Regions from separate parts of the Methylomonas sp. LL1 genome, predicted to be linked through region 1. Evidence: riboswitches for the same ligand, from Rfam matches in the RefSeq annotation. Region 1 holds a riboswitch; the other holds the start of a gene.
The links. Region 1 has a riboswitch for cobalamin ahead of IVG45_RS18700 (TonB-dependent receptor domain-containing protein). Riboswitches for the same ligand answer to the same signal wherever they lie in the genome.
Positions count from the first base shown of each region.

Region 1 (11,486 bases):
CGGAAAACGGAACTCGATAAACGGCGCAAACCAGGCATCGTCAAAGTCATAACCGGCACTGCGCAAATCCCGGCAAATATCGCGCATGTCCTGCTCGATGAAATGCGGCAGCATGAAGCGGTCATGCAAGGCGGTATCCCAATACACCAGTTTGCCGCGATGCGGGGTTTTCCAGAAGCGCGCCACCAGTGCCCGCAGCAACAACGATTGCAATAAACTCATCCGGTAATGCGGCGGCATTTCAAACGCGCGCAATTCCACCAGTCCCAGCCGGCCGGTGGCCGAATCCGGCGAATATAGTTTATCGATACAAAATTCGGCCCTATGGGTATTGCCGGTCAAATCGATCAACAAGTTACGCAGCAATCTGTCCACCAACCAAGGCTGGGCGCTTTCCTGGCCGACCTTGAGCTTTTCCTCCATTTGCTGAAAGGCAATTTCCAGCTCGTACAGATTGTCGTCGCGGGCTTCATCCACCCGCGGCGCCTGGCTGGTGGGGCCGATAAACTGGCCGGAAAACAAATACGACAGCGCCGGATGTTGCTGCCAATAACTGATCAGACTTTTCAATAAATCAGGCCGCCGCAGGAACGGACTATCGGCAGCGGTCGCCCCGCCCAGCGTGATGTGGTTGCCGCCGCCGGTGCCGGTATGCCTGCCGTCCAACATGAATTTTTCGGTCGCCAACCGGGTCAGCCGGGCTTGTTCGTACAGTACTTGGGTCCGGCTTTCCAGCGTATCCCAACTGTCGGACGGATGAATATTGACTTCGATCACGCCGGGATCGGGAGTGACGGACAAGGACAGCAGGCGCGGGTCGCGCGGCGGCGGATAGCCTTCCAGCCGCAACGGTTGTTGCAATTTGGCGGCGCAATCCTCGATGGCCGCCAACAGTTCCAGCCAGACTTCCAGACTGGTCAACGGCGGCATGAAGACATAGAGCATGTCGTCGCGCACTTCCAACGCCAGCGCGGTATGAATCACCTGCTGCGGCATGGGATCGGTATTGATGGGCTCCGGCTCGCGGGCTGATTTGCCGCGCGGATAATCGGCCAGCTTTTCGCGTTCGGCAAAAGGGTCGGTGGGTAACTCGACTTCAAAATCGTCCGGGGCCACCCAGGGCAAGCTACTCAACGGCAGGCGTAAACCCATCGGCGAATCGCCGGGCAACAGATACAAACGTTCGTGCTTTAATGGCCACAGGCTCGATTGCCAGCTTAGCCGCTTTTCGTCCTTGGCTTTCAACGGCAATACGAAGCCCTTGACGGTGGCCAGTCCGGCGCGCAATTGTTTAACCAGCGCGCTGCGTACTTCACCCTGGTGTAAATCGGCGGCGTGCGGATCGATATTGGCCGGCAAGCGGCTTTCCTCGTCCAGCGCCAACCAAGGATCCTCGTAGGCGGGAATCAAATAGCCTGAATTCAGATCCAGTCTACTTGCCAAGGCTTCGGCCAAAGCCCTCATGGCTTTGGCATCGACAGGCCCGGCCTGCTCGGCAATCAAGCTCTGATTCTGCCAAACCGGAACGCCATCGGCGCGCCAATAAACATTTAAGGCCCAGCGCGGCAAGGGTTCGCCGGGATACCATTTCCCTTGACCGAAATGCAAGACGCCGCCGGCGGCGAAACGCGACTGCAAGCGGCGCAATAAATTGTTGGCCAGTTGCCATTTTTCCTGGCCCAGCGCGGCGATATTCCATTCCGCGCCATCCATGTTGTCCACCGAGACAAAAGTCGGCTCTCCGCCCTGGGTCAAACGCACATCGCCGGCCTGTAACTCCAGGTCGATGCCCTGCCCCAAAGCCCGAATAGCCTGCCATTGATCTTCGCTGTAAGGCTTGGTGACACGCGGATCTTCGTGTATCCGGCTGACGACCATCTCCACTTTCAACTGGGCTTCGCAAATACTGGTCATGCCGCTGACCGGCGCGGCCGATGCCGGCGACGCACTGACCGCCAATGGGATATGGCCTTCCCCGGCCATCAAACCGGAAGTGACATCCAACCCTACCCAGCCGGCGCCGGGAATATAGGCTTCGCACCAGGCATGCAGATCGGTGAAATCGGCCGTCGGACCGGCTGGGCCGTCCAGCGGTTTTTCGTCGGCCACCAGCTGAATCAGATAGCCCGATACGAAGCGGGCCGCGATACCCAGTTCCCGTAAAATCCGCACCAACAGCCAGGCACTGTCACGGCAGGAACCGGATTTTTTTTGCAAGGTTTCCTCGCAACTTTGCACGCCGGCTTCCATCCGGATCAGATAGGAAATCTGGCTGTGCAGTTTTTGGTTGAGGCTGACCAGGAAATTAGTGGTGGTAATTTGCGGCGGAATCTCGCGCCGAAATGCTTCCAGCCAAGACGCCAGCAGTGGGCCGGGCGCGGGGGTTTCCAGAAACGGCGCCAGCTCGACCTGCAAGGTCGCGGGATATTGAAACGGATAATGTTCTGCCCAGTCCTCGACGAAAAAGTCGAACGGGTTGATCACCGTCATATCCGCCAACAAATCAACCGTAATATCGATTTCCTTGGTCGGTTCCGGAAAGGTGATCCTGGCTACGAAATTGCCGTAGGCATCCTGTTGCCAATGAATAAAATGTTTTTCCGGCCTGACTTTCAACGAATAACCCGACACCGGCGTACGGCTGTGTACCGCCGGCCGCAGACGAATCTCGTGCGGAGAGGCGACCACCGGACGGTCGAAAACATAATGCGATTTGTGATGCAGGGCAACGCGAATAGTCATGGTTTTGCCGTGTTTATTTATTGTCTGGTGCCGCTATCGCGACGCTGTTTTCATGCCGGTTCCCGCACCGGTATTCAATTATCCGTCGCGCTAGCGAAACCTCTTAAACCAATTTAATCAGCCAACGAAACTAACCCTTCACATCAATATCGGTCATCCAGTCCGGATTGGGCAGCGATGCGAATACCCCTTTCAATCCGTCGCTCCAGCGCCGACTAATCTGGGAAAAATACGGATCATCCTGGGTAATATGCTGTTGAAAACCCAAGGTCAGGCTGGAGCGGGTGTAACAGGCCAGATCGATCGGCAAACCGACCGACAAGTTGCTGCGCATGGTCGAATCAAAAGAGACCAGCACGCATTTCACCGCATCGCTCAACGGCGTATCCGGATTAATCACCCGGTCGATGATCGGTTTACCGTATTTGGTCTCGCCGATTTGAAAGAAAGGAGTTTCCTCGCCGGCTTCGATGAAATTGCCTTCGGCATAAACCATGAAGAGCCGCATTTCCTCGGCCAGGACCTGGCCACCGACGATGAAATTGGCGCCGGAATCGACATTGTTTTGCGCCAAAAACACACCGTCGTGTTTACGCACTTCGCGCAAGGCTTCACCCAGCAGTTGCGCGACCTCGAACATCGAGTCCGCATTCCAGATATTACGCCTATCATCATGGCGGCCATGCTGTTCCAACAGGTTGATGGCGTTCTGGGTAATGGACAGATTGCCGGAACTCAAAATCAGAATCACCCGGTCGCCGGCTTTGACGAAATGCCGCATTTTTTTGAAGCAGGCGATCTGGTCCACGCCGGCATTGGTGCGGGAATCGGAGGCAAACACCAGGCCGGCATTCAGTTTCAGAGCAACGCAATAAGTCATGGCGGATTCAATGGGTTGGCGAGGCTATTGCATTTGTAATGCGGTTCTGCGCACTAGCGGCATCGGTTCAATATGATCGCGGCGCGACATGTAGGCATCGCGGATTTCACGTCCCAACAAGGCCGTGTGTTTCAGAAAATCGGTTAGATATTCGTGCAAGCCCTGGGCGAACACATCCTCTATCAAACCGAAATGCAGGGCCGCATGCTGTTCGCCAGCCTTACGACGCGCTTCCCGGCCGGACATACCATTGATATCCAATAATGCGGCTTCGACTTCGTTCATGCAGGCATGCAGGGATCGCGGCATGTCGTCGCGCAATATCAGCAATTCAGCGACGCGTAACGGCGAAATCACATCCCGATAAATCTTGCGATAAGCTTCAAAGGCACTGACCGATCTCAATACGGAACCCCATTGGTAGTAATCGGCGGCACCGCCGACATCGTTCACGCTGGGCAGCAGAATGTGATATTTGACGTCCAGTATGCGCGCGGTATTGTCGGCCCGCTCCAAAAAAGTGCCGAGCTTGATGAAACTGAGGGCAATATCCTTGTGTATGGTCCCCAAGGTCACGCCGCGAAACATGTGCGACCTGTCCTTGACCCAATCGAAAAAATCCGGGCATTTTTCGACTTTCATGTTGCGCGACAACCGGGTCAGCTCCAGCCAGGTAGCATTGATCACCTCCCACATTTCCGAGGTAATCGCCCCGCGCACCGCCCGCGCATTCTCGCGCGCCAGTTTCAGGCAGCTATAAATGCTGGAGGGATTGTCGGGATCCAACGCCATATATTTTGTAACCGCGTCGGCCCGGGCCAAGCCGTATTTGACTTCATAACTGCCGGCACAGCCGGTGATGTTGAGCGGCGCATACCACAGGTATGCTTCGGCGCCTTCAATGTCCAGCGGCAGCAAGGCCGAGCGATGCGCCACATCCAACACCCGCGCGGTGTTTTCGGCGCGCTCGATATGCCGCGCCATCCAGAATAAATTATCAGCGGTGCGTGCCAGCATATTCTAATCCTCCAATACCCATGTATCTTTAGTGCCGCCGCCTTGCGAGGAATTGACCACCAACGAACCTTCGCGCAATGCCACCCGGGTCAAGCCGCCCGGCACCAATCTTATCTCCTTGCCGGACAGCACGAAGGGCCGCAAGTCGACATGGCGCGGCGCGACACCGGACTCCACCATGGTCGGACAAGCCGACAGCGCCAACGTGGGCTGGGCGATGAAGTTGGAAGGCTCGGCCAGGATGCGTTGTTTGTATGCCTCGATCTCGGTTTGCGAGCTGGTCGGCCCGACCAACATACCGTAACCGCCCGAACCTTGCACTTCCTTGACTACCAGTTCCGGCAAATGCGCCAACACGTATTTCAAATCCTCGCTCTCGCTCAAGCGCCAGGTCGGCACGTTCGATAGCAACGGCGCCTCGCCCAGATAAAAACGAATCATCTCCGGCACGTACAGATAAGTGGACTTATCGTCCGCCACGCCGGTACCAACGCCATTGGCCAAGGAAACATTGCCGCTGCAATAGGCACCGAGCAAGCCCGGCACGCCCAAGGCGGAATCCGGCCGGAATGCCAGCGGGTCGAGAAAATCGTCGTCAACCCGGCGATAAATCACATGCACCTGCTGCGGACCTTCGGTGGTGTACATGTAAACCTTTTGCTGATGTACGAACAAGTCCTGACCTTCAACCAACTCCACTCCCATTTGGCTAGCCAGAAAGGCGTGCTCGAAATAGGCGCTGTTATAGGCACCGGGCGTCATCACCACAATAGTCGGATCGGAGACATGCACCGGCGCTGACTCGCGCAGGGTATCCAACAGCATTTGCGGATAATGCTCGACCGGTTCGACCGTATGATTGGCAAACAACTCTGGAAACAAGCGCATCATGGTGTTGCGATTTTCCAGCATGTAGGACACGCCGGACGGCGTGCGCAGATTGTCTTCCAGCACATAAAAATCGTTTTCCGCCACCCGCACCAGATCGATACCTGCAATATGAGCATAGACCTGATTCGGTAGATCGACGCCCTGCATTTCCTTGCGGTACAAAACGTTATCCAATATCTGGCGTTCACCGATCACGCCCGCCTTAATGATTTCCCGGTCGTGATAAATATCGTGCAAAAAGGCATTCAACGCCCGCACCCTCTGCTTAATGCCCAACTCCAAACGACGCCACTCCGCCGCGCCAAAAATACGCGGCACGATATCGAACGGAATCAAGCGCTCGGAGCCGGCGGTTTCGCCGTAGACCGCGAAGGTGATGCCCAGACGCCGAAACAATAGTTCCGCCTCCGCGCTTTTGCGCTCCATGGTGCCTTCCGGTAATTGCGCCAGCCAACTGGCATAAGGTTGATAAATATCACGCACCACACCATCGTCTGCGTGCATTTCGTTAAAGAAAGTCTTGGTAGGCTGGGTACTCATCGATGGCCTGCTGGTATGGGGTTTATAGTTAGTCTACTGCAAGAGACATGCCATTAGTCTGAAACGGCGAAACGCGCGACCGGGTAAGCCATTATTGCACCAAATAGGCGTAGAGCTCAGTGCATCCGCACCAAACCGGGGATTTTGCCAAACCGGCGGGATAAGAATGAAGCCATACATTCGATTATGGCAAGCCTCCCAAGCCCGAGCGAGGGCAAGCCTATGCCCAAACTTGAGGCAAAGTTAACCCATCGAAGATGGACTGCCCGGAATTGGCCGAACTGATGGTTGTTTTTGCCGGCGGGCGGAGATTAAGCTTGTCTTCTTCGGCCTAAATACCTAAAATCGTCGTCCCTCTTTCAGGTGTCCGGTTCAGAACCTTTGATCCGGCTTAAACAGGAAGTCGGTGCGGTGTCTTACTAACAAGCCACCCAAGCCGACGCTGCCCCCGCAACGGTAGATAAGTAAAGAGCTGCGTTCAAAGCCACTGTGCGTTTGCATGGGAAGGCCGCAACTCAGGCAACCCGCCACTTATAAGCCCGGAGACTGGCCAGGAAGATCATTCGAGACAGCGGAGGGCTGTTCACGGAATGGTCAGAGCCTGCCTCCGTCTTTTTCGTTTGCCGTTTATTCCTCTGTCGTATATTTACCCTGATGCGCGGTGGGCGCAGAGGACAACATGCAAAAAAATTTATTCCTATCCATGCTGCTGACGGCTGTCGGCGCCTCTTTATCGACTCAGGCGGCCGGCAACGATGAAGCCGCCAATCTTCCCGAAACAGTGGTAACGGCAACCCGCACCGAAACAGTCAGGAACCAACTGGCCACCGCGACCACCGTTTTCAACCGTGAAGATATCGAGCAGTTGCAAGTCAGGACTTTGCCGGATTTATTAAAAACCGCGCCCGGTATCGATGTTACCGAAAACGGCGGTTACGGCAAGCAAACCAGTATCTTCATGCGCGGCACCAACTCGGATCACGTTTTAGTGCTGATTGACGGCATCAAGGCCGGTTCGGCCACATCCGGCACCAGCGCGTTTCAGTTCATTCCGATCGAGCAAATCGAGCGGGTCGAAATCATCAGAGGTCCACAATCCAGCTTGTACGGCTCGGAGGCCATCGGCGGCGTAATTCAGATTTTTACCCGCAAGGGCGCGCAAAAAGACCAGCCCAGCATCACGTTGGATGCCGGCGCCGGCTCTTATGACACCTTTAACACGGCCGGCACCGTCAGCGGCAAGTGGCAAAACAGTTGGTATAGCCTGGGCGCCTCGCACATTAATAGCCAGGGCTTCGATGCCCGCCGGCCGGCACCGGGCGTCAATGATCCCGACCGCGACGGCTACTACAATACCGGCCTGAACGCCCGAGTCGGCCACCGTTTCGACAACAACGCCGAAATCGAAGCGTTCTTCATGCGTTCATTCGGCAAGACCGAATTCGATGGCACACCCAATAAAACCGACTTCGTCAACCAAGTGGTGGGTACATCCGGTAGCTTCGACATTCTGGACAATTGGCGCTCAACCCTGCGCTTCGGCCAAACTCAAGACGAAAACGACAATTTCCGGCCTAACGGCTTGTTCTACAGCCGATTCAACACTACGCGCTGGAATGCCACCTGGTTGAATCAGATCACACTGGCGGCCGATCATCAGTTGACCCTGGGAACCGATTACCGAGTCGATGAAATACAAAGTTCCACTCGCTACAACGAATCCTCGCGCTATGACGTCGGCGTCTTCGGCGAATTACATAGCCGGATATTCGATAGCCATTTCCTGAATGCCTCCGTGCGCTGGGATGAAAACGAAGCCTTTGGCGATAGCGTCACCGGTAACGTTGGATGGCGTTATAATTGGGACTACGGACTCAGTGCCTTCGCCAGTTTCGGTAATGCCTTCAAGGCGCCGACATTTAATCAGCTGTATTTCCCCAATTACGGCAATCCGGATCTGCAAGCGGAAACATCCACCAGCTTCGAGGCCGGCATTGCCGGCAATCATGATTGGGCAAGCTGGGAAATTCGGGCTTACCATACCAATATCGATGATTTGATCGCGATTTTTCCGGTCGAAAACCTGGATAAAGCCCAAATCGACGGCATCGAGGCCGAGTTGTCCAGCCAAATACTGGGCTGGAGAAATACCTTGAACATGGCGATGCTGAGCCCCCGAGATAGAGTCACTAATCTGCGCCTGGCGCGCCGAGCCGAACAAACCCTGTCCTATGATTTGTCCAGGGCGTTTGGCGATTTCGATCTGGGAGCCCATGTACTGGCCCAGGGCAACCGCTTCGATGACCGCGCCAACCGGATCGAAGTCGATGGCTTCGTCACCGTTGATTTGCGCACCGCATACCACATCGACAAACACTGGATGCTCAGCGCCAAACTGAATAATCTGCTGGATAAGGACTATGAAACCGTCGATACTTACAACAATGCCGGGCGTAATTTTTTCTTTTCCATTCACTACAACAACTGATCCTTGGAGCAACAACATGATCAATAAATCCACCTTAGCTGTTAAACCCGGCGCGGTTGCGCTGATGGCGCTGATGGCCGCCACCCGCTTCCATCATTTCGGGACGCCGTTCGCCTTGCCGGATGCTTCTCTAGCGATATTTTTCCTGGCCGGCCTGTGGCTGGGTGGCCGCTATTTGTTCGCAACGCTGCTATTGGAAGCCGGCCTGATCGATTACCTGGCCATCACCAAGCTCGGCGTCAGCGATTATTGCGTATCCAAAGCCTATGTGTTTCTGATCGCCAGTTACGGCTCGATGTGGCTAGGCGGCAAATGGTGCCGGCAGTTCGATCGTTTAAGTTTGCTTAACGCGGCTCAACAATTTGCCGCGCTGGTGGTTTCCACCTCGCTGGCGTTTCTGTTTTCCAACGGCAGTTTTTATTGGCTGTCGGGCCGTTATCCCAACGGTTCATGGGCCCAATATATCGAACGCGTCGCGATGTACTATCCGTCTTATCTGACTTCGACGGTAATCTATGGCGTGGCGATTTTCGGTTTGATTGCGGCGGCCAAGGCCTTGCTAGCCGGCAAAATCACTCGCGCAGCGGTTTAAGTCCGCGCGACCATTGGATCCGGGGCGATTGATTCGCCCCGGATATTCTCAACCCAATCCCCAACTCGGCCGCTCGCTAGACTCTCGCACCGCATGACACTTACCCTGACTGTCGTTCTGGCGCTATTGCTCGACCATTGGCTGGGCGAGCCGCGCGCCACTTATCATCCGCTGGTCAAGTTCGGCCGCTGGGCCGGCTATCTGGAACATCGACTGCTCAAGCCGGCTGATTCGGAAAACCGGCAACGAACCGCCGGTATCGCCGCCTTGCTATGCGCGCTAATACCATGCCTGATTTGGCTGCCATTACTTCCCCGCTTATCGGTGCCGCAGGCCGTAATCAGCGTCGCCATTCTGTATTTCTGCATCGCCGCCCGTAGTTTGGAACAACACGCCATTGCCGTATTCGATGCGTTGGATGATGGAAACTTGCCGTTGGCTCGGCAAAGGGTCGGTTACATCGTCAGCCGCCAGACCGAACACATGACTGCGGACGATACGCGGCGCGCAAGCATAGAATCGGTGCTGGAAAACGGCGCTGACGCGGTTTTCGCGCCGCTGTTCTGGTTTATATTACTGGGTCCAATCGGCGCCCTGTTGTACCGGCTCGGCAATACCCTGGATGCGATGTGGGGTTACAAAAATGCGCGTTACCGGCACTTCGGCTGGGCGGCGGCCCGTTTAGATGATCTGTTGAACTGGATTCCGGCCCGCTTGACCGCGCTCAGCTATGTCTTGCTGGGCCATACCGCCAAGGCCTTAACCGCCTGGCGCACCCAGGCACACCTATTGGACAGCCCCAACGCGGGCCCGGTAATGACCGCCGGTGGTGGCGCATTGAATCTGCAACTGGGCGGCCCGGCCGTTTATCACGGTCGAATCAAGCAAAAACCTTGGTTCGGCGGCGACCAAGTTCCGGAAGACGCCGACATTGCCCGAGCCTGCGCACTGATGTACCGCACATTATTTTTATGGCTGATTGTGATCGGCCTGGGAGATTTGCTTGCTTGAGCACGGCGGACGCCTACGGCAAGCCGCAAACCGATACGGCATTCCACTGTCCAACTGGCTGGATTTGTCGACAGGCATCAACCCCAATGGCTGGCCGGTACCGCCCGTGCCCGCCGAATATTGGCAGCGCTTACCCGAAGACGATGACGGCTTGTTAGCCGCGGCCCAAGCCTACTATCAAAATCCGTCCCTGCTGGCGGTAGCGGGCTCTCAGGCCGCGATTCAAACTCTACCGTTGTTAAGACAGGCTTGCCGGGTCGGCGTGTTGCATCCGGCCTACGCCGAGCATGCCGAGAGCTGGCGCAAAGCCGGCCACCAGCTGGTGATTGTCGATGCGGCCAACATTACCGGGCAATTGGACGATCTGGACGTGCTGATCGTGATCAATCCCAATAATCCCACCGGGCAGCGCTGGCGGCGCCGGCAATTGCTGCAGTGGCATGCGCAATTGAGTGTTCGGGGCGGCTGGTTGATCGTCGATGAAGCCTTCATGGACGGCACGTCGGAACACAGCTTATCGCCATTACCGGTCAGGCCGGGATTGATCGTATTGCGCTCGATAGGTAAATTTTTTGGCCTGGCCGGCATACGCTGCGGTTTTGTGATTGCCGAGCAAGAGTTATTGCAATACCTTGCGGAACAGCTGGGACCGTGGCCCATCAGCCATCCGGGACGGTACGTGGCGACCCAAGCACTATCCGACACGGACTGGCAGCGGCACGCAGCGGCTGCATTGAAACAGCAAGGCCAACGCCTTGGGAATTTGCTGGCCGACAGCGGCTGGCCGCCCCAGGGTGGCTGTGACTTATTCCAATGGTTGAAAACCGATACCGCCGTCATTCTGCATGACTTGCTGGCGCAACAGGGCATCCTGACGCGCTTATTCACCACCCCCGCCAGCTTGCGTTTCGGCTTACCGAAAGACGAGTTAGCTTGGCAGCGGCTAACACAAGCGTTGGCACATCCCAAGATCAAACAATTACTGGCTCAGGCCAAAATTGGCGAACTCAATTCGGCACAACTTAAAGTGATTTATGCCAATGAATTTACCCCATCGAAAAAAACTGTCGTTGACTGAGCAGAATTGTGCCGAGCGAAGCCGAAGTAGTCGACGTCAACTGCTTGCCTCGACTCCGCTCGAACAACGAGAGTTTTGGCATCGGCAATGGGCACAAGCTTTCTCAAAAACAACTTACCCCCAACAAGTTACGTTCCCGATTGCGGAAAATTCACCATTGGTGCCCGCCTCATCCCGCGTGGCTAAACCGCTGGCTAATGCCTAGCGCCAGCCCCCGCGCCCACTCCGCCACCTTTATCATGCCTTC
Region 1 covers NZ_CP064653.1:3,985,206-3,996,691, reverse strand. The annotation lists gene IVG45_RS18720 (transglutaminase family protein) at 1-2,742, opposite strand, end outside; gene IVG45_RS18715 (proteasome-type protease) at 2,873-3,622, opposite strand; gene IVG45_RS18710 (alpha-E domain-containing protein) at 3,647-4,639, opposite strand; gene IVG45_RS18705 (circularly permuted type 2 ATP-grasp protein) at 4,643-6,070, opposite strand; cobalamin riboswitch at 6,415-6,639, shown strand; gene IVG45_RS18700 (TonB-dependent receptor domain-containing protein) at 6,750-8,558, shown strand; gene IVG45_RS18695 (hypothetical protein) at 8,575-9,150, shown strand; gene cbiB (adenosylcobinamide-phosphate synthase CbiB) at 9,244-10,161, shown strand; gene cobD (threonine-phosphate decarboxylase CobD) at 10,154-11,239, shown strand.

Region 2 (11,486 bases), on a different replicon from region 1:
ATTTTGGGTTTTTCAGGCATGGGAGTGTTGTTATCGGTCATGGTGAATAGGTTCCAGAGCGGTTGGGGCGCTAAATTGCGTTTGGTCTTCGCGGTAATGCTGTATGGCTGCGCTGTCGAAGCCTGTTTCGTCAGCAACCAACCATAAGTTGAATAAGGCGTCACCTTGCTGATCGAGCACTTGAATGCCATGCGCTTGCTCATCTCGGCCGACAAACCAGATTTGCCGCGCTTTGCGCCAGTCGATGTGTAAATGAAAGGCGTCGTTGACGATGCTCAACCAGCCGTTTTTTTCCTGCAAATCAGTGCCGTTGATCAATAACTCCGCCACCGCGCCGCCTTCGCTGCGTACCACGGCACGTAATTTGCCCCAACTCTGGAATGTGGCCAGTAAACGTTCATGACTGTCCGGAGCTGCACGTTGCGCGCAGAAAATGCCGGCATGATCGTCAGGCGTGGCTAGTCTGACAGCATCGAGAATTTCCGCCAAGGGTTGCGCAAAATATTCCGCCGCCTGTTGTAACGTCACTTTAGGCGTATCGCGCAAATATTGCCGCACACAAGCTTTCCAACCCTCCAAACCCATGCTCAGCGAACGACCCGCCTGTTCACCTTCCCGAGCTTCACCCGTCATCGCATCGTATTTGTTGGCGTAACCGCGCGGTGTCACCATCAACCCAGCGCGAACGAAGGTGCTGCTGTTACCGACCAAGACCGTGGTCAGCATGCCGATGTCGCAATCAGCCATCTCCGCCAAACGCACGATCTGAATCTGTTGACGAGCTCGATAACCGGATTTGACGATGGCAACCGGCGTGTCCGGACTACGATGGCGCAGCAATATATTTTGTGCTTCAACGATATGCTGAGTGCGACGGCCGCTTTTCGGGTTGTATAAAGCCACCACGAAATCCCCTCGCGCCGCGCTTTCCAGGCGGCGGGCGATCACCGGCCAAGGCGTTAGTAAATCGGACAGCGAGATCGAACAAAAATCATGCGTCAACGGCGCCCCGACCAAGGATGCGCAACTAGACAAAGCGGTACTACCGGGCACCACTTCCACTTGAATTGGATCATCCGGCGTCCAGCCGCTTTCCAGCAGCAGTTCATAAGTGGGTCCTGCCATACCGTAAACACCGATATCGCCGGACGACACCATGGCGACGATTTTGCCTTGCTTGGCATGTTCATAGGCTTCGATGCTACGATCCAGCTCTTCTGTCATGCCTTTTTTGATGACTTCCTTGCCATCGAGCAAGTCTTGCACCAATTTGATATAGGTGCTGTAACCGATCACTACGTCGGCTTCGGCGATGGCCTGACGGGCACGGGCTGTCATGTGCTCGTGATTGCCGGGGCCGATACCGACCAATAAAATTTTGCCTGCTTTTGTCATTTGATTCTCGCTATCGAAACGGTGGCATTCTTGCCGTCCGCACCGCAATATTTATGTTTCTCGACCAGTAAATCCGACAACTCGGCATTGGCGGCTTTCAAAGCGGCCGCTTCCGCCACCGCCGGGGTACCCATGTATTTCATGACGACCTCGGATGGATTCGGTACCGGGATGCTGGCCAGTGCTTCAGCCGGGTAAAAATACAACGGCCAATCGAATATTTGGGCCAGTTGTAACAAGGCTGCTTCATCATTTTTTTTGTCGATGCTGGCCAAACCGGCTATCGCAGACACGTCCAGTCCACATTGCCATAAGGCCTGAGCCAAGGCTTGCCGCAAAGTCTCCAAGCTGACATTACGGTCACAACCCATGCCAATCATGACTTTCATAAGTTGGTGTTTAGGTTTGATCCAGCGGCGGCCGGTACACCACCAGTCGCTCATCGAGTTGCTGCCAAACAGCCGGATCGATTGCGCGGTGTGTGACCCATAGAATCGACCGGTATTGTTCGGTGTTGACGTCCTCGAAGCGCTGGAACAGATGAATATTGGCCGGTAACGGCGTTGGCCGCGTCCACCAATTCGAACTACCGGCTTCTTGCACGAAGGCAATCGGCAGTTGATTGACCACATCCGCCGACACGCGGGTGATGTTGATCTTAGGGGCTTCCACTTGCCAGCCCAATTCGCGGCCCAAAATGTCCACCGGAATGGTTTTGCCGACATCCGACGCCGTGGTCAGCACTGGCGTGGCATTTAGCAGCGCGGCGACTTTTTCCGCATAGGCGTTGGCGCCGCCGACATGGCCGGACAGCACCGGAATCACGAATTCGGCGGCGTCGTCGATCACCAACACACCAGGGTCTTCATCCTTGGATTTAAGATGCGGCGCAATCAGCCGTACCACCGCGCCCAGTGACACCAAAAAAATAATTTGATCATAAGCCGCGAACAGCTCGCCGATTTGCGCGCTCAATGCCCCCTGGTACACGCGGCGCGGATTGGCAAAATCGCCCAAATGCTCGGCTTGTTTCTCCGACACCACCACCTCCGCGTCGGGGAGTTGTGGTGCTAGCCGGGAGGCAATACCGGCACCATGTTTGGTAATCGCCACCAGGGCGACACGCACTTCATTCATCGCTTGTGTCCTTTTTCTTGCGGCAACCGCGCTGCATTTCGCTGCGTTGACGGCCTGGGTTTTTAATAATGAGTAAAGACAAGTAATTCACTTTTTGCCCTTGTAGGCTGACTAGGTCATGCACCATGCGTTCTTCCGGGGCGCCGGCTTTCTCGACGAACCAACCGTGGGCCAGTAAATCACGGCGGCGCAACAGATCGATAATGTCATCCAACAATGGTTTGACCTTGAGCAATACTAAGGTATCGAAGTCGTTCAACATGCGTTCTATCTGCGCGATGCCGTAACCGGCCGGCACAATGGCGATAGTATCGTCGACATCGGCCAAGGCTTCGCCCGCCCGCGCGGCGGCGGCATGAAACGACGATACGCCGGGCACGATCTCCACGTTGACATCGGCTTGCAAAGCGCGAACGCTACGTTGTAAGTGGCCGAAGGTGGAATAAGTTGACGCGTCGCCTTCCACCAAAAACAATACATCGTCGCCGCGTTGCAATAGTGCGAGCACGGTCTCTGCGGCTTCCAACCAATAGCGAGCCAGAATATCCGCATCGTGAGTCATCGGAAAATGCAGCGCAGTATGGGCTTGTGGACATTCAAGACCGGCGCGCAAGGCAATGTCCAAGGCATAACTTTCGCTATTTTTTTTGCGCACCGGATAGGTCCAATGACCATTGCCTGCGAGTAATTCCCAGGCACGGCGGGTAATCAGGCCAGGGTCGCCGGGGCCGAGTGAGATGCCGTAGAGAGTGCCAAGTTTAGTGTTCATCGTGACCGCTTGATATGGGCTGTAAAGAATGGGTGGCCGACACGATCCACACCGGGTTTTCGCCCTGTAAGCGATGCATAGCCAGAATCGGACTACTACGCGAGGCTTGAATCTGACAGACGTCCCAGTCTGCGCCGAGTTGTTTCAGGGTGTCGACGGCGGTGGACAGGTTTTCCAACGTAACAAAATTCATCACCAGCCAACCTGCCGGGCGCAAACGACCTAAACAAAAGATGATCAGTTCGGCCAATTCCCCGCCGGAACCACCGATGAATACCGCATCCGGATCGGGCCAGGTGTCGAGAAATTGCGGCGCCTTGCCTTGCACGACGCTGTAATTGCTGATACCCCAGGCAGCCTGATTCTGTTCGACATTGGCAATATCATCGGCGTTTTTTTCGATCGCAAATACATGACCCTCCGGACACAGCCGCGCCGCCTCCAGTCCGACCGAGCCTGAGCCGGCGCCGATGTCCCAGACAATGCTGCGACGCGTCAATTGCATGCGGGCCAGCGATACCGCGCGCACTTCACGTTTGGTGATCAGGCCTTTTTCCGGTTTGCGCTGCTGAAACAGGTCGTCGCTGACGCCAAACAGTACCGGTGCCGGCACAGCCGATCTGCGTTTCAGAATCACTACATTGGGATCGCGATAGCTGTTTTGGGCCACTTCAGCAATGCTCAGCCAACCGCTGACGAGCTGTTCGGGTTGTTTCAGCGCTTCGGCAATCGCCATCTCGAACGCATCGGCCAAGCCTTCGATTTGCAATAAGCGGGCAATGCGCGCCGGCGTGTTGTCCGGGCTGGTCAAAACCGCCAATAATGTGTGTTGACGGCAGCGCTGGGCCAATTCGTACAAGCCGTGATCGGGCTTGGTGCCTCGCATCCATTCGCCGGCATCCTGACTGTGCACTGAAACGATGGTGGCGTTTTGCCAGGACAATTTCAATTCGGCAAAGGCCAATTGTATCGTGCTCGGATTGGGCAAGATGCGCACACGATCCGGATCCAGTTTGCCGGCCAAAAAACCGGCGATACCGTGACACAAGGGATCGCCGGTCGCCAGTACTGCTACGGCTTCATTTTGTGCCAACGCGGCATTGATCCAATCCGGCACTTGTTTGAGTTGCCCGGTTAAGTCGTAGTGTCTGGCCTGGGTAATGTCTTTAGCCAGCGTTGCCAACAGACGGCTACCGGCGATGACGTGTTGGGCTTCGTGTAATACCTGCAAGGCCTCCTGGCTCAGGCTGGCGGCGCCGTTATCGAGTACGCCGATAAAACTGCACATGGCTTGCATGATCAAATCCTTCCGGCTTCCGCCAGTTTGTTGCCGTCAAAATCACACACCAGAACGCTGATGTGAAACCGTCCGGGATAACGGCTTTCCAGCGTCGCAATGACCCGCTTGGCCAGTTCGACATGAAATGCGCGTTCAAGCCCCAGTTCCGCCATGCATTCCGATGCGTAACGGGCGGTTTCCTGCGCGGCGATGGCATCGCACACTTCAGCCGGTGCGCCGATGCTGCGGGCAATATCGGCGACCAGTTCCACGTCAACCGGTGCGCGGCCGGCATGCGTAATGGTTTCGCCTTGGGCCATTTTGGTCAGCTTGCCCACCATGCCGCCGATGATGATGTTTTGAATGCCGCAACGGTCGGCGGCCTCCAATGCCGGGGTCAGAAAGTCACCCATTTGCACGAAACAGCTTTCATCCAGCTCGGGCAATTCGCGCATCACGAATTTCTCGGTGCGGCCGCCGGTGGTCAGGACCACACTAGCCTGACCCTGATTGGCCGCCACCTCAACGCCTTGCACCACGCTAGCCCGAAACGCCGCCGTGGAATACGGATGCACGATCCCGGTCGTACCTAAAATCGAAATACCGCCGATGATGCCCAAACGATAGTTCAGGGTTTTTTTTGCCATCTCTTCGCCGTCCGGCACGGAGAGGGTCACCTGTAAGCCTCTGGTTTTTAGGGCTTCGGCGGCGATTAGACGGATATTGTGTTCGATATTTTTGCGCGGAACCGGATTGATGGCCGGGCCGCCAACCTCAAGACCCAAACCGGGGCGCGTGATCTGGCCTATGCCTTCGCCCCCTTGCAATACGATAGTGTCCGGTTGTTCTATCCAGATTACATCCGCTGTCAGCCGAGCGTGATTGGTGCAATCTGGATCGTCGCCGGCGTCTTTTTCAATGACCGCATGCGCTCTGCCGTTCTGTACGAAGCTTTCTTCGACTTTGAACACCACGTCTTGACCATTGGGTAGCACGCAGTCGATGGTGTCCGGCACGCGACCATTCAGCAAACCCAATACGGCCGCCCGCGCCGCCGCAGTCGAACAGGCGCCGGTGGTGTAACCCTTGCGGGTGCCTTTGGGTTTGCGTTCAGGCATTGCCATGCGATCAGCCTTGTGGGGTACGCAGCGCGTACCCTACGATATTTCTAACCATGCATCTGCCGGGTTTCCGCCAGGCTCAGCAAGGCATGTATGGCGGCCACCACCAGCGTCGAGCCGCCTTTGCGGCCACGGGTGATGATCCAGGGCACATCGTGTAATTCAGCGAGTAAATCCTTGGATTCGGCAGCCGAGACAAAACCGACCGGCATGCCGACGATCAGCGCCGGTTTGATGCCTTCTTCTCTGATCATGCGCAACACTTCCAGCAATGCGGTCGGTGCATTGCCGACGGCGACGATGCCGCCATCGATTAAACCCAGGCGCTGCGCTTTGCGCATGGCTTGCACCGCGCGGGTGCTGTTCACTTGTTTGGCCGCGGCTATGACGTCCGCATCGGCGATAAACTGGCGGGCGCTAATGCCAAAGTGTGCCAGACGCGGCTGCGACAGGCCGACGCAAATCATTTCCACGTCGGCGACTATCGGCGCACTATTTAAAATCGCTTTAATACCGCCTTCAACCGCCTGCTCGGAAAACTCGGTCAGGCCGTTGAATTCAAAATCGGCGGTGGCGTGGATCATGCGTCGCACCACTTGCCATTGGTCATCGGAATAAGGGTGCTTGCCGACTTCGCGGTCGACGATGGCAAAAGAATCGTGCTCGATCTGTTGCCCGGCCTGGGTGAGTTGTTCGGTCTGACTATTTTGGCTCATGGCGACTTAGTGATGATGGTGGTGATGTTCGGCTTGCTCGCGGTATTGGCAACCGTCGCATTCCAGCATTTGCGGCGCGACCGGGTCGCTGGCTTCGATCACCCGTTGATCCAGCAATTTAAAAATCGCCGGATCAAAACCAAAATAAGTACCGGAACCAAACGCAATCCGCGGATATTGGCTTTGCAAGCGCTCGACCTGTTTGCCGATACGCTCGATTAGCAAGCCGGTGAACAGGTAATAAGGCAAAATCGCAATCTGCGTCATGCCGAGTCGCACCTGACGTTGCACGGCGGTTTCCAGACGTGGATGGGTAATGCCGGTGAAGGCGATATCGATCAGTTCATGCTCGGTGGCTTCAAACAGCCAGCGTGCCAGTTTGGCCAATTCACCGTTGGCGACTTTGTCCGATGAACCACGTCCCAAAATGATCACCCCGGTGGTTTTGGGATCCGGCATCGCCAGTGTTTTCAGTGCGCTTTTCAGTTGTTTTTGCAGGATGGCCAGCATGGTTTCGTTGCTGCCCAGATGCGGCGCGTAGATGAATTCGACCGTTGGAAATTTTTCGCGGGCTTCTTCGATATGCTCGGGAATCTCCATCTTCACATGCCCGGCGGCACTGATTATCAGCGGTACCACAATCACACGGTCAGAACCTTGCGCGGCGCGCTGAAGACCCTCGGGCAACAGTACGTCAGCCAATTCGATATAGCACAACTCGATGCGCCAATCGGGGTGTTGGGCTTGCCATTGCTGCTGAAATTGACGAATTTCATCGTTACCGGCCTGATTACGTGAACCGTGGCCGACTAAGAGAACGGTGGTTGTCATGCTTATTCCTTAGACTGAGGCCGTTCGGCACGGCGAAAACGATGGGTAAACCCGGCATCGTAAAGTTTGGATTTTTTTAACGACGACCAATGGCGTGAGCCCAAGGTGGGGCTGATGACGATCATGGCCTGGCTGTTGATCTTGGCGGCCCGGCAGCGTTCTCGAATATCGGCCAGCGTGCCGCGAATAATCTGTTGTTCATCAGGCCAGCTGGCTTTGTGAACCACCAATACCGGGGCGTCATCCGCCCAGCCGGCGGCTTTCAGTTCACGCTCGATCGTGGGCAACAAGGTAATCGATAAAAACAGGCACAAGGTACTGTGATGGCTGGCCAGTTCCTGCAAGCATTCACCGTCCGGCATCGGCGTGCGGCCTTCGACGCGGGTCAAAATCACGGTTTGCGTGACTTCCGGCAAGGTCAGGCTCTCCACCGCGCAGGCCATCGCGGCAAAAGCCGACGAGACGCCCGGCACGACTTCAACCGCGATACTGGCCGCATCCAGCGGCTGCACCATTTCGATCAAGGCGCCGTACAAACCGGGGTCGCCGGTTTGCAGGCGAATCACGACTTTTCCCGGCCCGGCTTGGGCTATCAGCCAGCCGCTAATCTGCTCCAGGGTCATGTCTTTGGAATCTTTGATCACGCAGCCGCTCGGCGCCCATTGTGTCGCGGCGGCCTGTACCAGTGAGCCCGCGAACAAAATGGCGTCAGCCTTGGCGATTAAGTCGCGGCCCTTGACGGTGATTAAATCCGGGTCGCCGGGCCCAGCGCCGACAAACCAGACTTTCGCGAGTTCGCTCATAAAAAAAATCCAGCCGCGACTTGCGGGTTGAATGGGAAATAAAGGTGCAAATAAGAAGCCTGCAACGAGCCGGTAATCATCATTAAAATGCCAGTTTACGCAGCAACCAGCCGGATATCGCGCCCAAGGCTAGCCAGAAAATGGCGTTATTAATAGAGGTCCATACTACAAAATGCTGTTGTAATGCTTCGGGCGCCAAGGCGTGGGCAACTTCCGGATGTGGCGCGCCGATCAGATGCGGCAAAGCCAATAAGCCGGCGCCGCCGACTTGCAGCCAACGTTGTTTGGTCAAAAACAGGCCAAACAAACCCATGGCCGTGGCCGTTGCTGCAAATAGCCACCACGCTTGGCGACTATGCAATTCGGCGCTGTCGGTACCGGGCAATTCCGGCGGCAAACCCAACGATGGCGCGACAAAAAACACCCAATAACCGGCTAAACCCCAGCCCAGTCCATACAGATAACCGCGTTGATCCCGCCAGTACATCGAAGCACTGATTAACAAGGCAAAACCAAAACCGGTCAGGCCATTGAATATCAGGGTAAAACCATTACGTTGCCAGCCATCCATTGGCAGCCAGTCATGCACATGTTCTTCAGTCGATGGCGTTTCGAACTGTTCGGCGGCCAAAATCAACGGCAGGGTTTGATAGTGTTGCAGCAGGCTGAGTAACAAGCCGCCCAATAATCCCGCCAGTAGCGAGACGGCGACCAGCTTACGAAAATCAGCCATGTTAATGGCAAGGAAAGGCAGCGCTGTGGCGTCCGTCGTGGGCGGCATTATGTAGGTAATTGTTGGCATCCTGCAAAAAGCCCAAACCTAAAACGACGGTTAGACCCAATACGATGGCACTGAAGCCGGGCAGGAATTTTGAAGTTGATATAGCGGTGGATGCAGCGAGTGTTTTCATGGTTAACGTTCCCGGATCTGATAAACGGAATAACAGCACGGGATGACAAACCAAAAAAACCGATTTGACAGATCGCCCTCCGCAATGCTGTTGACTACAGCTTTAGGCCTGTCTCCGGGCTCGTGACGAATCACCTACCGTTGCGGGGGCAGCGTCGGCATTTAACCGACTTCCAGTTTCACCCGCGTAGCGCGGGAACCTTAAAGCTAAGGCGTGATTCTATGCTGGCAAGGGCAATATGGCAAACGATATGTGGTTGAGCCAAGGCATTGGAATTACAAGTTCTCGGCTCGAAACAGAGCAAAATTGCGACAATAAGCTTTTAAAAGTAGCCGTTTCGTAGAAAAGTGATTTCCTGCTACTCCCTTTTCTATCAGTACGTGGAGATTACCCTCTGCGAGAGGCAATAGAGGAGATGAGCATAACAAGCAAGCAATCGAATATAGCTGAGTATGTGTCGAAAAAGATGGTTTTTTCACTAAGGAACTCCATCTCCCTCAACCGATTTACGCCAGAAATCAGGATCGTTATATCGTGCAACCAACGCATCAATGTCAACCTTGGTGTTTTCTTCCGTAAACTCAAACTTACCGATCAGATTCACATTTTGCCAGGCGACTGGCGAAGTCCCCTTAATGATCTCGATAGCATCCTGGTCGCCGGCTGCTAGTTTTTGCTCATACACCCGCGACAAGATCAGCGTGTTGTAGTGGATGATGGCGTTGGCAACGAGCCGGGAACACTCGTTCCAGATTTGCTGCTCCGCTTCGGTTTTTACCCGGAATTTGCCGCCATTGACATAGGAAATGGCTCGTCGCATGCGATGATACGCCTCGCCGCGATTAAGCGCCTTTTGGATGCGCTGCCTGAGTATCGGGTCATCGATGAAATCAAGGATATGAAGTGACCGATAAATATTGTCCAATTCCCATAGTGCCTTCTTGGTCTGGTTCTGCCGCTTATAACTGGCGAGCTTACGCACTATGGTTGCTTGGGTCACATCTTTTTGTGCAAGCGAAGCCAGAATGCGCTGGATATTCGGCCACTCCTTGCATATTAAGGTATCAAAGGCCTTACGCGATGGCTTAAACAAGGCATCGCCATAACGGCTTGGGTGCTGGAACCCAACTAGGCTATCGATCTTTTTATGCAGGTCACGATAACGTGGCGAAAATTGGTAGCCGAAGACGCGCAAGATAAAGAAATTCACTTGATTGGTGCCATGCGTGTCCGTCGAATGCCTTTCCGGCTTGATCTCCGTTGTATTGTTGTACAGGATGTCGAACACGAAATGTGATTCATGTTCGTGCGCACCGATAATCTTGGCATTAATCGGGACATGATTTATGGCCAAGGTAATGGAGTTTACGCCTTTCTTTAGCGCGAAAAACTTGCTGGAGTGTCGGGCATTGATCGTGTCGATCTGCGTGACTATATGCTGGCCGTCACTGCTAGAATGCTTCTGGTGGTGGATGTCGTACGCTTGGAAAACGGGTAACGCAGCCGTAGCGTTGGAAATGACGTCATTCGCTGCATGCAGCGTTTCCGCCCGCAGGAAATTGCGCGCCGTCGTCAGCAACGCAGAATGACTAAGCCCTGAGACTTCCGCCATTTTCCTTAAACCCATATTGGTACCCATGGCAACGATACAGGCCAGGATCAGTTTCGGATCGGCATCTTGTTTAACGTAGCGTTCCAAAACGTGGGCAAATGATTTCAAGAATCCTGTTCTTTCAGCGACAAACCAAAGCAGGTCGGCCACGCCGATACTTGGCAATTGACCATAGAACGGACTGTTGGTTGGCTCTTCCTCGGAAGGATAAACCAACGTCCAGCGAAGTTTGTCCCCGCTACCGGTGATTTTGATATGTTTATTGTCGCCGCTTTCAATGCGCTGGTTCACTGATTTGTACTTGGCTTCCAGTTCCCGCTTGAGCGCGTCTAACGTATCCTGGATTGGTGTCAACAGAATCGGGGCGCCGATTTCTTGCAATATTGCGTCTTTATCCTTATTCCAGCGCTCGGCGTTGATCAGGTCGTCATCAAAGCTGCGAAATTCGTTACTATCCCGAACAAATACGTCACAGGCTTCAAGCGCCTTCCGTAGCTCGCGGTATACCAGGAACTCATAGCGATCAACCTCTAGGGTTTTCTTTTTTTGTTCTTCCGCCTTGGTATATAAATACCGCTGCAAATTCTTTGCGATGATTCCGGTCGGGAAGTTGGACGGGTTCATTTGTCGTGGTGTCTTGCCTTGGCGTAGCAGCTCCTGTAGAAACAAAATGGCTTCCAACAGTGGTTCATCCGACACTAGGCAGACGAAATCGAGGTTACAGAACAAATGCCGTAAATTGAGCTTGAATTTGTGCCGTAGCGTGCCGTAATACGACCATTCAAAAGCGGTTTTATCGAATTCGATGTTACGCATAAAACCGGATACGACAGGAAAGCTCTCGATGTTGAGTAGCTCGAAAGCCTTTTCCTTGATGGCCGCAAACGGTGTTTCGTCAGGGATTGAATTGTC
Region 2 covers NZ_CP064652.1:77,930-89,415, reverse strand. The annotation lists gene IVG45_RS00385 ((2Fe-2S) ferredoxin domain-containing protein) at 1-41, opposite strand, end outside; gene cobJ (precorrin-3B C(17)-methyltransferase) at 31-1,395, opposite strand; gene IVG45_RS00375 (cobalamin biosynthesis protein) at 1,392-1,784, opposite strand; gene IVG45_RS00370 (cobalamin biosynthesis central domain-containing protein) at 1,795-2,532, opposite strand; gene cobI (precorrin-2 C(20)-methyltransferase) at 2,525-3,301, opposite strand; gene cbiE (precorrin-6y C5,15-methyltransferase (decarboxylating) subunit CbiE) at 3,291-4,598, opposite strand; gene IVG45_RS00355 (cobalt-precorrin-5B (C(1))-methyltransferase) at 4,601-5,698, opposite strand; gene IVG45_RS00350 (precorrin-8X methylmutase) at 5,749-6,417, opposite strand; gene IVG45_RS00345 (sirohydrochlorin chelatase) at 6,424-7,248, opposite strand; gene cobM (precorrin-4 C(11)-methyltransferase) at 7,251-8,051, opposite strand; gene IVG45_RS00335 (CbtA family protein) at 8,134-8,784, opposite strand; gene IVG45_RS00330 (CbtB domain-containing protein) at 8,786-8,962, opposite strand; cobalamin riboswitch at 9,051-9,180, opposite strand; gene IVG45_RS00325 (Tn3 family transposase) at 9,441-11,486, opposite strand, start outside.
Region 2: linked by a shared signal. The riboswitch ahead of IVG45_RS00330 (CbtB domain-containing protein) and the one ahead of IVG45_RS18700 (TonB-dependent receptor domain-containing protein) in region 1 are both predicted to bind cobalamin.